3 regions of the Devosia litorisediminis genome follow, and region 1 is predicted to be linked to each of the others. Evidence: predicted binding sites of a transcription regulator. Region 1 holds the regulator's gene; each other region holds the start of a gene.
What was found. The regulator PhoB, encoded in region 1, activates phosphate uptake and scavenging genes when phosphate is short. The targets are predictions, from matches to a motif close to TGTCATNNANCTGTCAT.
Positions count from the first base shown of each region.

Region 1 (3,279 bases):
TTGCTGCGCTGGAAGCCGGAGCGGCCGCCGAACCGGTTGCCGCGCGAGGATTTCGGTAGCGCCATTCTGGCAGGCATTCGTTACGTGTCGCTGTCGCCCAACTTAACCACAGTGCTGTTTCGCAGCTTTTTGTTTGGTCTGTCTGCCATCGTCGTGCTGGCGCTGCTGCCATCAGTGGCGGACGAATATGTCGGCGGCGGTGCGCTGGTCTATGGCACGCTGCTGGGCAGTTTCGGGGTAGGGGCGATTGGGGGGGCGTTCATCAATGGCCGGGTGCGCGAGCGCTATAGCAATGAGTGGATCGTGCGGTTTGCCTGTGTCGGCTTCGCGTTGAGTTGCGTGGGGCTTGGGTTCAGCCGTGATGTATTTCTCAGCCATATCGTGCTGCTGCCAGCGGGTGCCTGCTGGGTGCTGACGATGAGCCTGTTCAATGTATCGATACAGCTGTCATCGCCGCGCTGGGTGGTTGGGCGTGCCCTGTCGCTGTATCAGACGGCAACATTTGGCGGCATGGCAATGGGCAGCTGGCTGTGGGGCATCAACGCTGATGCGGTGGGGTTGGACTGGTCACTGGCGACGGCGGCGCTGGTTCTACTGGTCTGCGCGCTGGTGGGGTTCAGGCTGCCGCTGCCACAGTTTGAATCGCGCGACCTCAATCCGCTCAACACCTTTAACGAGCCGGTGCTGCGGCTGGATCTGACGCCACGCAGCGGGCCAATCATGGTGATGGTGGATTATCGTATAGCCCAAGAGGACATCCCGCAGTTTCTGGCGCTGATGACCGAGCGGCGCAAGGTGCGGTTGCGGGACGGGGCGCGGCAATGGGCGCTACTGCGTGATCTCGAGTTGCCCGATCTTTGGGTCGAGAGTTACCACGTGCCGACCTGGGTAGATTATGTGCGGCACAATCTGCGGCGCACCAAGGCGGATGCGGAGAACTTTCAAGCACTGCGGACTTTGCATCAGGGCGATGCGCCGCCGCGCGTGCACCGGATGATCGAGCGGCAGACGGTGCCACTGGATGACGAGACGCCGTTGCGGGGCACGCCGGAAGTCTAGGAATCTAGGCAACAAATCGACACCCCTCGGGTTTGACCTGAGGGGATCGTGCTTGCGGGCAAAGGGATAGTGTAGAGCCCTCGGGTCAGGCCCGAGGGCGACGCGCAGTGGCTGGCTGCCTGCTTCAAGCGACCTGGGCGAAGCGTTCGTCGAAGGCGTAGCCGGCCCCGCGCACGGTGCGGATGGGGTCGGTTTCGCGGCCACGATTGATGGCGCGGCGGAGGCGGCCGATATGGACGTCCACGGTGCGTTCATCGACATAGACGTCGTTGCCCCAGACGCCGTCGAGCAATTGCTCGCGTGAATAGACCCGGCCGGGATGGCGCATCAGATATTCAAGCAGGCGGTATTCGGTGGGCCCCAGATGCACGTCGCGCGCGGCGCGGCGGACACGATGGGTGGTGCGGTCGAGTTCGAGATCGCCAACCTTGAGGGCGGCCGTGACCAGATTAGGGTTGGCGCGGCGCAGCAGGGCATGGATGCGGGCGACCAGTTCGGGGACCGAGAAGGGTTTGACCACGTAGTCATCGGCGCCGGTGGCCAGACCGCGGACGCGCTCTTCTTCCTCACCGCGGGCGGTGAGCATGATGATCGGGACGCGGGCGGTTTCCTCACGGGCGCGCAGGCGGCGGCACAGCTCGATGCCTGAGATTTCGGGCAGCATCCAATCGAGCAGGATCAAATCGGGCAGCTTGTCCTGAATGGCGTGGGTGGCTTCGTCACCGGTTTCAGCGGTGACGACGCGAAAGCCTTCGGCCTCAAGATTGTAGCGCAGCAGGATGGCGATATCGCCTTCGTCTTCGACTACGAGGATGGTGGCGGGCATTGCTTGCTCCGGTCGTTCTTGCACCACGCCTGGGTGCGAGTGGCTCCACCCTTCAGCCTCCCCCATCAAGGGGAGGTGCAGTGCGGTGGATATATCTGGATCAGGCCTTGATCTGGGTGCGCTGCAGTTCCTCGACATCGCTCGAGAGCTGCTTGCCGGTCTGCAGGTAATAGGCACGTTCAGCAATATTGGTGGCGTGGTCGCCGATGCGTTCCAGGCTCTTGGCGCAGAACAGCAGATGGGTGCAGGGCGTGATGTTGCGTGGATCTTCCATCATGTAGGTGAGCAGTTCGCGGAACAGCGAGGTGTACATGGCGTCCACCTCGTCATCGCGGTTGCACACCTGAATGGCGCCTTCGGCATCGCGGCTGGAGTAGGCGTCCAGCGATTCCTTGATCTGGCGCAGCACCAGTGCGGTCATGTTGCGCACGCCATTGTAGAAGGTGGGCTGCAGGTTCAGCCCCTCGATCTTGAGCGAGCGGCGGGCAAGCTGCTTGGCCATGTCGCCGACGCGTTCAAGATCGGAAGCAACGTGAATGGCCGTGATGATGGAGCGCAGATCGGACGCCATGGGCTGGCGGCGGGCGATCATGGAAACGGCCATATCGTCGATCTTGCGCTGCATGTCGTCAATGCGCTGATCGGCGATGATGGTCAGATCGGCCAGTTCGCGATCGAGCTTGAGCAGGGCCTTGGTGCCGTTTTCGATGGCGACTTCGACCTGGCCACCCATCTCGGCGATGGTCTGGGCGAGGGCGACAAGTTCGTCATTGTAGGAAGAGACGATATGTTCGGGGGCCATGGTGTTCCTCTGGACCTGTGACGTGGCGCGACCGGCCCGCAAAAACCGGACGCCAGAGCGGGTGGGGCGCCGGACTAGCCGATGCGGCCCATGATGTAGTCCTGGGTCTGTTTGTGGACCGGGTTGGTGAAGATGTCTTCGGTGACGCCTTCCTCAATCAGGTTGCCCAGGTGGAAGAAAGCCGTGCGCTGGCTGACGCGGGCGGCCTGCTGCATGGAGTGGGTGACGATCACAATGGTGTAGTTTTCACGCAATTCATCGATCAGCTCTTCGATGATGGCGGTGGCGATGGGATCAAGTGCCGAGCAGGGCTCGTCCATCAGGATCACTTCAGGGCCAACCGCAATGGCGCGGGCGATGCACAGGCGCTGCTGCTGACCACCGGACAGGCCGGTGCCTGGCTCATTGAGGCGATCCTTGACCTCTTCGAACAGGCCCGCCTTGCGCAGGGACGACACCACGATTTCATCAAGGTCGGTCTTGGATTTGGCGATGCCGTGGATCTTGGGACCGTAGGCGACGTTCTCATAAATCGATTTGGGGAACGGGTTGGGCTTCTGGAAAACCATGCCGACGCGGGCGCGCAGTTCCA
Region 1 is NZ_JAGXTP010000001.1:579,878-583,156, forward strand. Features, by position in the region: gene KD146_RS02770 (MFS transporter) at 1-1,059, shown strand, start outside; gene phoB (phosphate regulon transcriptional regulator PhoB) at 1,184-1,885, opposite strand; gene phoU (phosphate signaling complex protein PhoU) at 1,986-2,687, opposite strand; gene pstB (phosphate ABC transporter ATP-binding protein PstB) at 2,762-3,279, opposite strand, start outside.

Region 2 (3,279 bases), 250 kb from region 1:
ACCTTGTTGATTGATGAGGGGTCGATATCGACATGGATCTTGGCGCTATTGGGCGAGAACGCGTCAATGCGGCCGGTGATGCGGTCGTCAAACCGCGCGCCGATATTGATCATGACGTCGCAATCATGCATCGCCAGATTGGCCTCGTAGCTGCCGTGCATGCCCAGCATGCCCATCCATTGCGGATTGGAGGCAGGAAAGGCGCCCAGACCCATCAACGTCGAGGTCACCGGGAAGCCGGTCAACTCGGCCAGCTCGCGCAGATGCGCGGAGGCCTCTGGACCAGCATTGATCACGCCACCGCCAGTATAAAAGATCGGGCGTTCGGCCTTGAGCATCAGGTCCACAGCGGCTTCGATTGCGGCCGCGTCGCCATCCACCTGCGGGCGGTAGCTCTGATGGCGCAGTGTCTCGAGATCGGGCTTGTAGTAGTCGCCCATGGCAAACTGCACATCCTTGGGGATGTCGATCACCACCGGGCCAGGCCGGCCGGTCGAGGCGATCAGGAAAGCCTCGTGCATGATGCGCGGCAGGTCTTCGATGCGTTTGACCAGATAATTATACTTGGTGCAGCTGCGGGTGATGCCGACCGTGTCGCACTCCTGAAAGGCGTCGGTGCCGATCAGCGTGGTGGGCACCTGCGCCGTGATGCAGACCATGGGAATGGAATCCATCAGCGCATCGGTCAGCCCGGTCACCGCATTGGTTGCGCCGGGACCCGAGGTCACCAGCACGACGCCGGGCTTGCCGGTGGAACGCGCATAGCCTTCAGCCATGTGGGTAGCACCCTGCTCATGGCGCACCAGGATGTGCTGGATAGTGTCCTGCTGGAACATGGCATCATAGATCGGCAAAGCAGCGCCGCCCGGATAACCGAAGATATGTTCGACCCCCTGATCGCACAGCGCCTGGATTACCATTTCCGCGCCGGTCATTCTTTCGGCCATAATTCTTGTTCCTTCCTTCAGTCCATTGTCCTGACCCAGTCTCGTAGTTGGCGAAAACCGGGCAATAAAAAAGGCCCCGTTCGGGACCTGTTTTCGGCGCACCAGCTATCGCGCGGGATCTTATCCCACGTTGCCGATGCGCCTGCGTACTACGAGAATGAGTGCCCGCACGGGACCTCTCCATATAAAATTATGGTCGCATTGATAGGAGCATTGCCGCAAAGCTGTCAAGACCTCGAGGGTTCAGAGCGTCCAGCAGTGCGATTTTCTGTGACCGCGGCAGATATCGCGACCACCGGCGCAATCAACTGGGGTAGCGTGCAACAAGAGGGGTAGCCATTTGCGCTGACAATGGTATTGCCCACCAAACGCTTCATGTGACGGATATGTGACAATGGCAAAGCCCGCGCTGGACAAGGACCTCAAGCGGGTCTCCGGCCTCGAAGTCGCCACCCACGACCTTGCCCGCTCTTTGGCCGGTCCGGGCATCGCTCTGGTATTTCTGCTGGCGGCTGCCGTCTGGGCCAGCTTTGTGGTTGCCGACGGTCCCACCAGCTATCTGGTGGTCATCGCCGCGGTGATCGCCGGCTACATGGCGCTCAATGTCGGTGCCAATGACGTCGCCAACAATATGGGCCCCGCCGTTGGCTCCAAGGCGCTGACCATGCTGGGCGCCCTGATTATCGCCGGCACTTTCGAAGCCGCCGGCGCCCTGCTTGCTGGTGGCGACGTGGTCAACACCGTGGCCCGCGACCTGCTGATCGGCGAACAGCTCGACGGCGACACCTTCGTTCTGGTGATGATGGCGGCCCTGCTCGCCTCCGCTCTCTGGGTCAATCTGGCCACTATTATCGGCGCGCCCGTTTCCACCACTCATGCGGTAGTCGGCGGTGTGGTCGGCGCCGGCGTGGCATCGGCAGGCTTCGGTTTCATCGCCTGGCCCATCATTGGTACCATCGCGGCCAGCTGGGTGATCTCCCCCATGCTGGGCGGCATCTTCGCGGCCATCCTGCTGACCATTATCCGCGTCACCATCACCAATCGCATCGACATGATTTCGGCGGCGCGCGTCTGGGTGCCTATTCTTGTGGCCCTGATGACGGGTATCTTTGCCATGTATCTGGCCACCAAGGGTCTCAAGCGCATCTGGAAGCCCGACCTGCCACTGGTCATGTTGTTGGGTCTGTCCTTTGCGGCTTTGGGCTGGATCATCGCCATGCCGATGGTGCGCCGCCAGTCGCTGACCATCGAGAACCGCAAGAAGCACATCGCCAAGCTGTTCCGCGTACCTTTGATCGTGGCGGCTGCACTGCTCTCCTTTGCTCACGGCGCCAATGACGTCGCCAACGCAGTGGGGCCCTTCGCTGCCATCGTCACCACGATCCAGACCGGGCACATGGAGTCCGCCGGTCTGGCCCTGCCGCTATGGGTGCTGTTTATCGGCGCGGTGGGCATTGCGCTGGGGTTGGCCCTGTTCGGACCACGCCTTATCCGCAAGGTTGGCGAACAGATCACCAAGCTCAACGAGATCCGCGCTTATTGCGTGGCACTGTCAGCCGCCTGCACCGTGCTGGCTGCGTCGGCCCTGGGTCTACCGGTGTCGTCCACCCATATCGCCGTGGGCGCCATCTTCGGCGTCGGCTTCCTGCGCGAATACATCGCCCAGCGCGAAATGAAGGGCAATGCCGTCCCCGCTCAGGCTCGTTTCGTCGACCCAGCCATGCTCAATGCCACGCCCGAAGATGCGCTGGCCAAGGAGCGTCAGCAGGCCCGGCGGCGTCTGGTTCGACGCCAGCATGTGCTGAGCATCGCGGCAGCCTGGGTGATTACGGTTCCGGCGTCAGCCGTGCTGGCCGCGCTGGTATTTCTCGGCCTTAATCTGGTGATCGGCTAGGCTCAGCCCACCCGTTTGGCGAGCGACTTGGCGATGCGGCGCAGGGCCGGATCAACCAGCAGGCGCTGAGCCTCGGACATCACGGCCCAGTGCCGAAGCCGCTGATCCTGTTCTTTCCAGGTATCAAGCTGGGTCTCGACCAGCATGGGATAGATCTCGACATCCACCAGAGCCGATCCGTCGATATCCGATCCGGTGCGATAGCTACCGATCGGGGTATCCTCGATCTTGCCGACAACCCCAGCTTCTTCGAGTGCTTCCATGGCCGCACTTTCGCTGGGCGACATATTGGGTTCGATCGCCCCCTTTGGAAATATCCAGCGCCCATTACGGCGCGAGGTGATCAGCAAAACGCTCAGCCGTCCATCGATCAGGGCATAGGGCAAGGCGCCCGCCTGACGGTACTCGGCCGGCGTTTCAACCTTGGGGCTCCAATTG
Region 2 is NZ_JAGXTP010000001.1:826,076-829,354, reverse strand. Features, by position in the region: gene KD146_RS03925 (acetolactate synthase 3 large subunit) at 1-947, opposite strand, end outside; gene KD146_RS03920 (inorganic phosphate transporter) at 1,342-2,841, shown strand; gene KD146_RS03915 (NUDIX hydrolase) at 2,844-3,279, opposite strand, start outside.
Region 2: KD146_RS03920 (inorganic phosphate transporter) is a predicted target of PhoB. The motif match lies at 1,325-1,341, and genes of this name have one in related genera.

Region 3 (3,279 bases), on a different contig from region 1:
GCGCCTCGCGGACATATTGATGGCGAATGCCGGGCGGCGTGCAGATCGAGACGATCGCAATTTCGGGCATGGCGGCATAAAGCTCGGCAGGCGTCTTGAACACGGGCAGGCCGTTATGGGCTAGACCACGAGTCGAAACGGTCGCGGCCAGTTCGAAGTCCTCGGAATTGTCGATCACCGGCAGGTGCTGGTCCTGGGCGATCTTGCCGACACCGATAACGGCGATCTTGCGTTTGGCCATGATCTGGCTCCTCCGGAAAAGTCGCGGCTATAGAACAGAGCAGCCCCGGTTCTGCCAAGAGGAATTGTATGATTATTTTGGCGGCTGCCAGAGTTCGATGGGATTGCCTTCCGGGTCTTGAATGCGGGCAAATCGGCCCGTCTCGGGAGCATCCCATTCCTCGGGCCGGGTTTCGACCGCAATATCCGCGGCTTTCAGGCTCGCCATCAACGCGTCCAGATCATCGACACGCAGGTTGATCATCCATTGCCGGTCGGCTGGGAAATAATCGGTATCGGCTTTGAATGGCGCGAACACGGTAGGGCCCGCCGCCTGCGTCCAGAAACCGGGAATACCCAAGTGTTCCTGATACCACTGGGTTAGCGCCTCGGTGTCCTGCGCGCGAAAAAATACTCCACCTATGCCTACTGCCTTAGCCATCGCCGCCTCTCTCCGATTTAGAAATTCGGTACTGCTATCGCACCAGGATGGCGCGGAAGTCGTTGACATTTGTGCCTGTGGGCCCGGTGACCAAAAGGTCGCCTATCGCCTTGAAGGCCGAATAGGCGTCATTATTGGCCAGAGCTGCAAGAGGGTCGATACCGGCGTGACGCAATCGCGTTGCCGTGGTGCCGTCGACAAAGGCGCCGGCATTGTCCTCGGAGCCATCAATACCGTCGGTATCAGCGGCCAGCGCCGTGACCCTTTCGCTGCCATCAATGGCTATGGCAAGGGCCAGCAGAAACTCCGCATTGCGACCGCCGCGACCTTTGCCGCGCAGCGAGACGGTGGTCTCGCCGCCCGACAGCAGCACCACCGGCTTGGAAAAGGGTCGGTTGCGCGTGGCAACCTCTTTGGCAATGGCGGCATGGACCTGCGCCACGTCGCGCGCCTCGCCTTCAATTGAATCAGATAGAATGGCCGCTTCAATGCCCTGCTCACGGGCCTGGGCGGCAGCGGCTTCAAGCGAGAGGGCCGCCGAGGCAATGGTGCGCACGCTATTGCGGGCCAATGCCGGATCCGTGGCAAGCGGGGCCAGATTATCGTCACCGGCCAGCAGGGCTTGAGCGTGCGGCGGCAAATCGATGCCGTAAAGGGATACATATTTGCGTGCCAGCGAACGCGTGCCCGCCAGCGGAATGGTTGGGCCGGACGCGACCACCGACGGATCATCCCCCGGCACGTCGGAGACCACCAGTGTGGCGACGCGTGCTGGCGCGCAGCGTGCCGCCAGGCGCCCACCCTTGATGGCCGAGAACTGGTTGCGGATCAGGTTCATCACCGAAATGGGCGCGCCGGAGGCCAGCAATGATCGATTGATCGCCTGTTCATCGTCCAGCGTCAGACCAGGAGCGGGAGCCGGCAGCAGAGATGAGCCACCGCCGGAAATCAGCGCAACAACGAGGTCATCGGGCCCTAGCCCCGAAACCGTTTCCATAATGCGCCGTGCGGCGAGGAAGCCCGCTTCATCGGGTACCGGATGCGCCGCTTCGACAATCTCGATGCGCTCACAGGCCTGGGCATAACCATAGCGCGTCACGACCAATCCGGTGATCGGACCATCCCATGCCTGCTCGAATGCGTGCGCCATTTGGGCCGAGGCCTTGCCGGCGCCAATCACGACCGTGCGGCCCTTGGGGCGCTCGGGCAGGTTCTGGGCGACAGCCAATGCCGGCTGCGCCTGGGCAACGGCAGTGCGAAACATCTGCTCAAGCAGCATAGTGTCCATGGATTCTCTCGGCTTGCGATTCGGCGCGGGCACAGGTAGCCAGCATCAAGAACGTGGCCACTGTCAAACGACCGACACATACTATGACTAGCGGCAGGTCAAGGAGTTCCGATGACAGAACGATTCGCGATATATTACGCCCCGTCCGCCACCAGTAATCTGTGGGAGCGGGCAGCCACCTGGCTGGGCCGCGATTCCAATGATGGCGATCTGTTTGATGGGCCAGTCGCGGGTATCGATCGAGACCGCCTGCTCAACATGACCCAGTCCGCCAATCGCTATGGCTTTCACGCTACATTAAAAGCCCCAATGGCGCTGGTGGATGGTGCAAGCGAAGCCGATCTGCGCGCCGCCATCACCAGTTTTGCCGGCGAGCATCAACCTATTGATCTCGGCAAGCCAATGCTGGCATCGCTGGACGGGTTTCTGGCGCTGATGGTTGAGCAGAACGACGCCTTGCAGGATTTCGCGGCGCATGTGGTGGAGCGCTTCGACGTGTTTCGCGCACCCATGACCAACAAGGACCGGGCGGCCCGTGCCAATCGCAATCTGAGTGAACGGCAGATCGAACTGCTGGATGCGTATGGTTATCCCTATGTGTTCGACGAGTTCCGCTTCCACATGACGCTGAGTGATCGGCTGCCCGAAGCCGATCAGGCCGAAGTCAGCAAAGCGGCCTCGACATGGTTCAATCCGGTGCTTGATGAGCCGCTGGTGCTGGACCGGCTATCGCTCTACCGCGAGCCTGATGCAGGCAAGCCGTTTGTACGTTTGGCAGATTTCAAGCTGGGCCTGACCGCATGAACCAGAATGCCTTCCGCAATGCGCGCATTGTCCTGCCGGACAGCATAGTCGAGGGCAGTCTGAGCTTTGACGATGGCATGATTGCTGGGATCTCTGATGGCCCTGCCAACACCGGGCTGGATCTGGAAGGCGACTATCTGATTGCCGGTCTGGTCGAACTGCATACCGACCATCTGGAAAATCATTATCGCCCCCGCCCCGGCGTGTTTTGGGATCCACTGGCTTCGCTGCACGCCCATGATGTGCAGATCGCCGGCTCGGGTATCACCACGGTCTTTGATGCTGTTCGCATTGGCTCGGACGCTGACGTCAAGGATATGGCGCCCCATATCGCAGCGCTGACGGGCGCCATTGCCTCCGCTCGAAAGGATGGATGGCTGCGCGCCGAACATTTTGTGCACCTGCGTTGCGAACTCCCCAGCCATGACGTGCTGGAGCATTTTGAAGCCTATGCGACGCACCCGGAGACCCGCCTGGCCTCGATGATGGACCACACGCCGGGGCAGAGACAATTTCAGTCGCTCGA
Region 3 is NZ_JAGXTP010000002.1:86,881-90,159, reverse strand. Features, by position in the region: gene KD146_RS13250 (Gfo/Idh/MocA family protein) at 1-241, opposite strand, end outside; gene KD146_RS13245 (VOC family protein) at 314-661, opposite strand; gene KD146_RS13240 (glycerate kinase type-2 family protein) at 696-1,949, opposite strand; gene KD146_RS13235 (DUF1045 domain-containing protein) at 2,061-2,753, shown strand; gene KD146_RS13230 (alpha-D-ribose 1-methylphosphonate 5-triphosphate diphosphatase) at 2,750-3,279, shown strand, end outside.
Region 3: KD146_RS13235 (DUF1045 domain-containing protein) is a predicted target of PhoB. The motif match lies at 2,011-2,027, and genes of this name have one in related genera.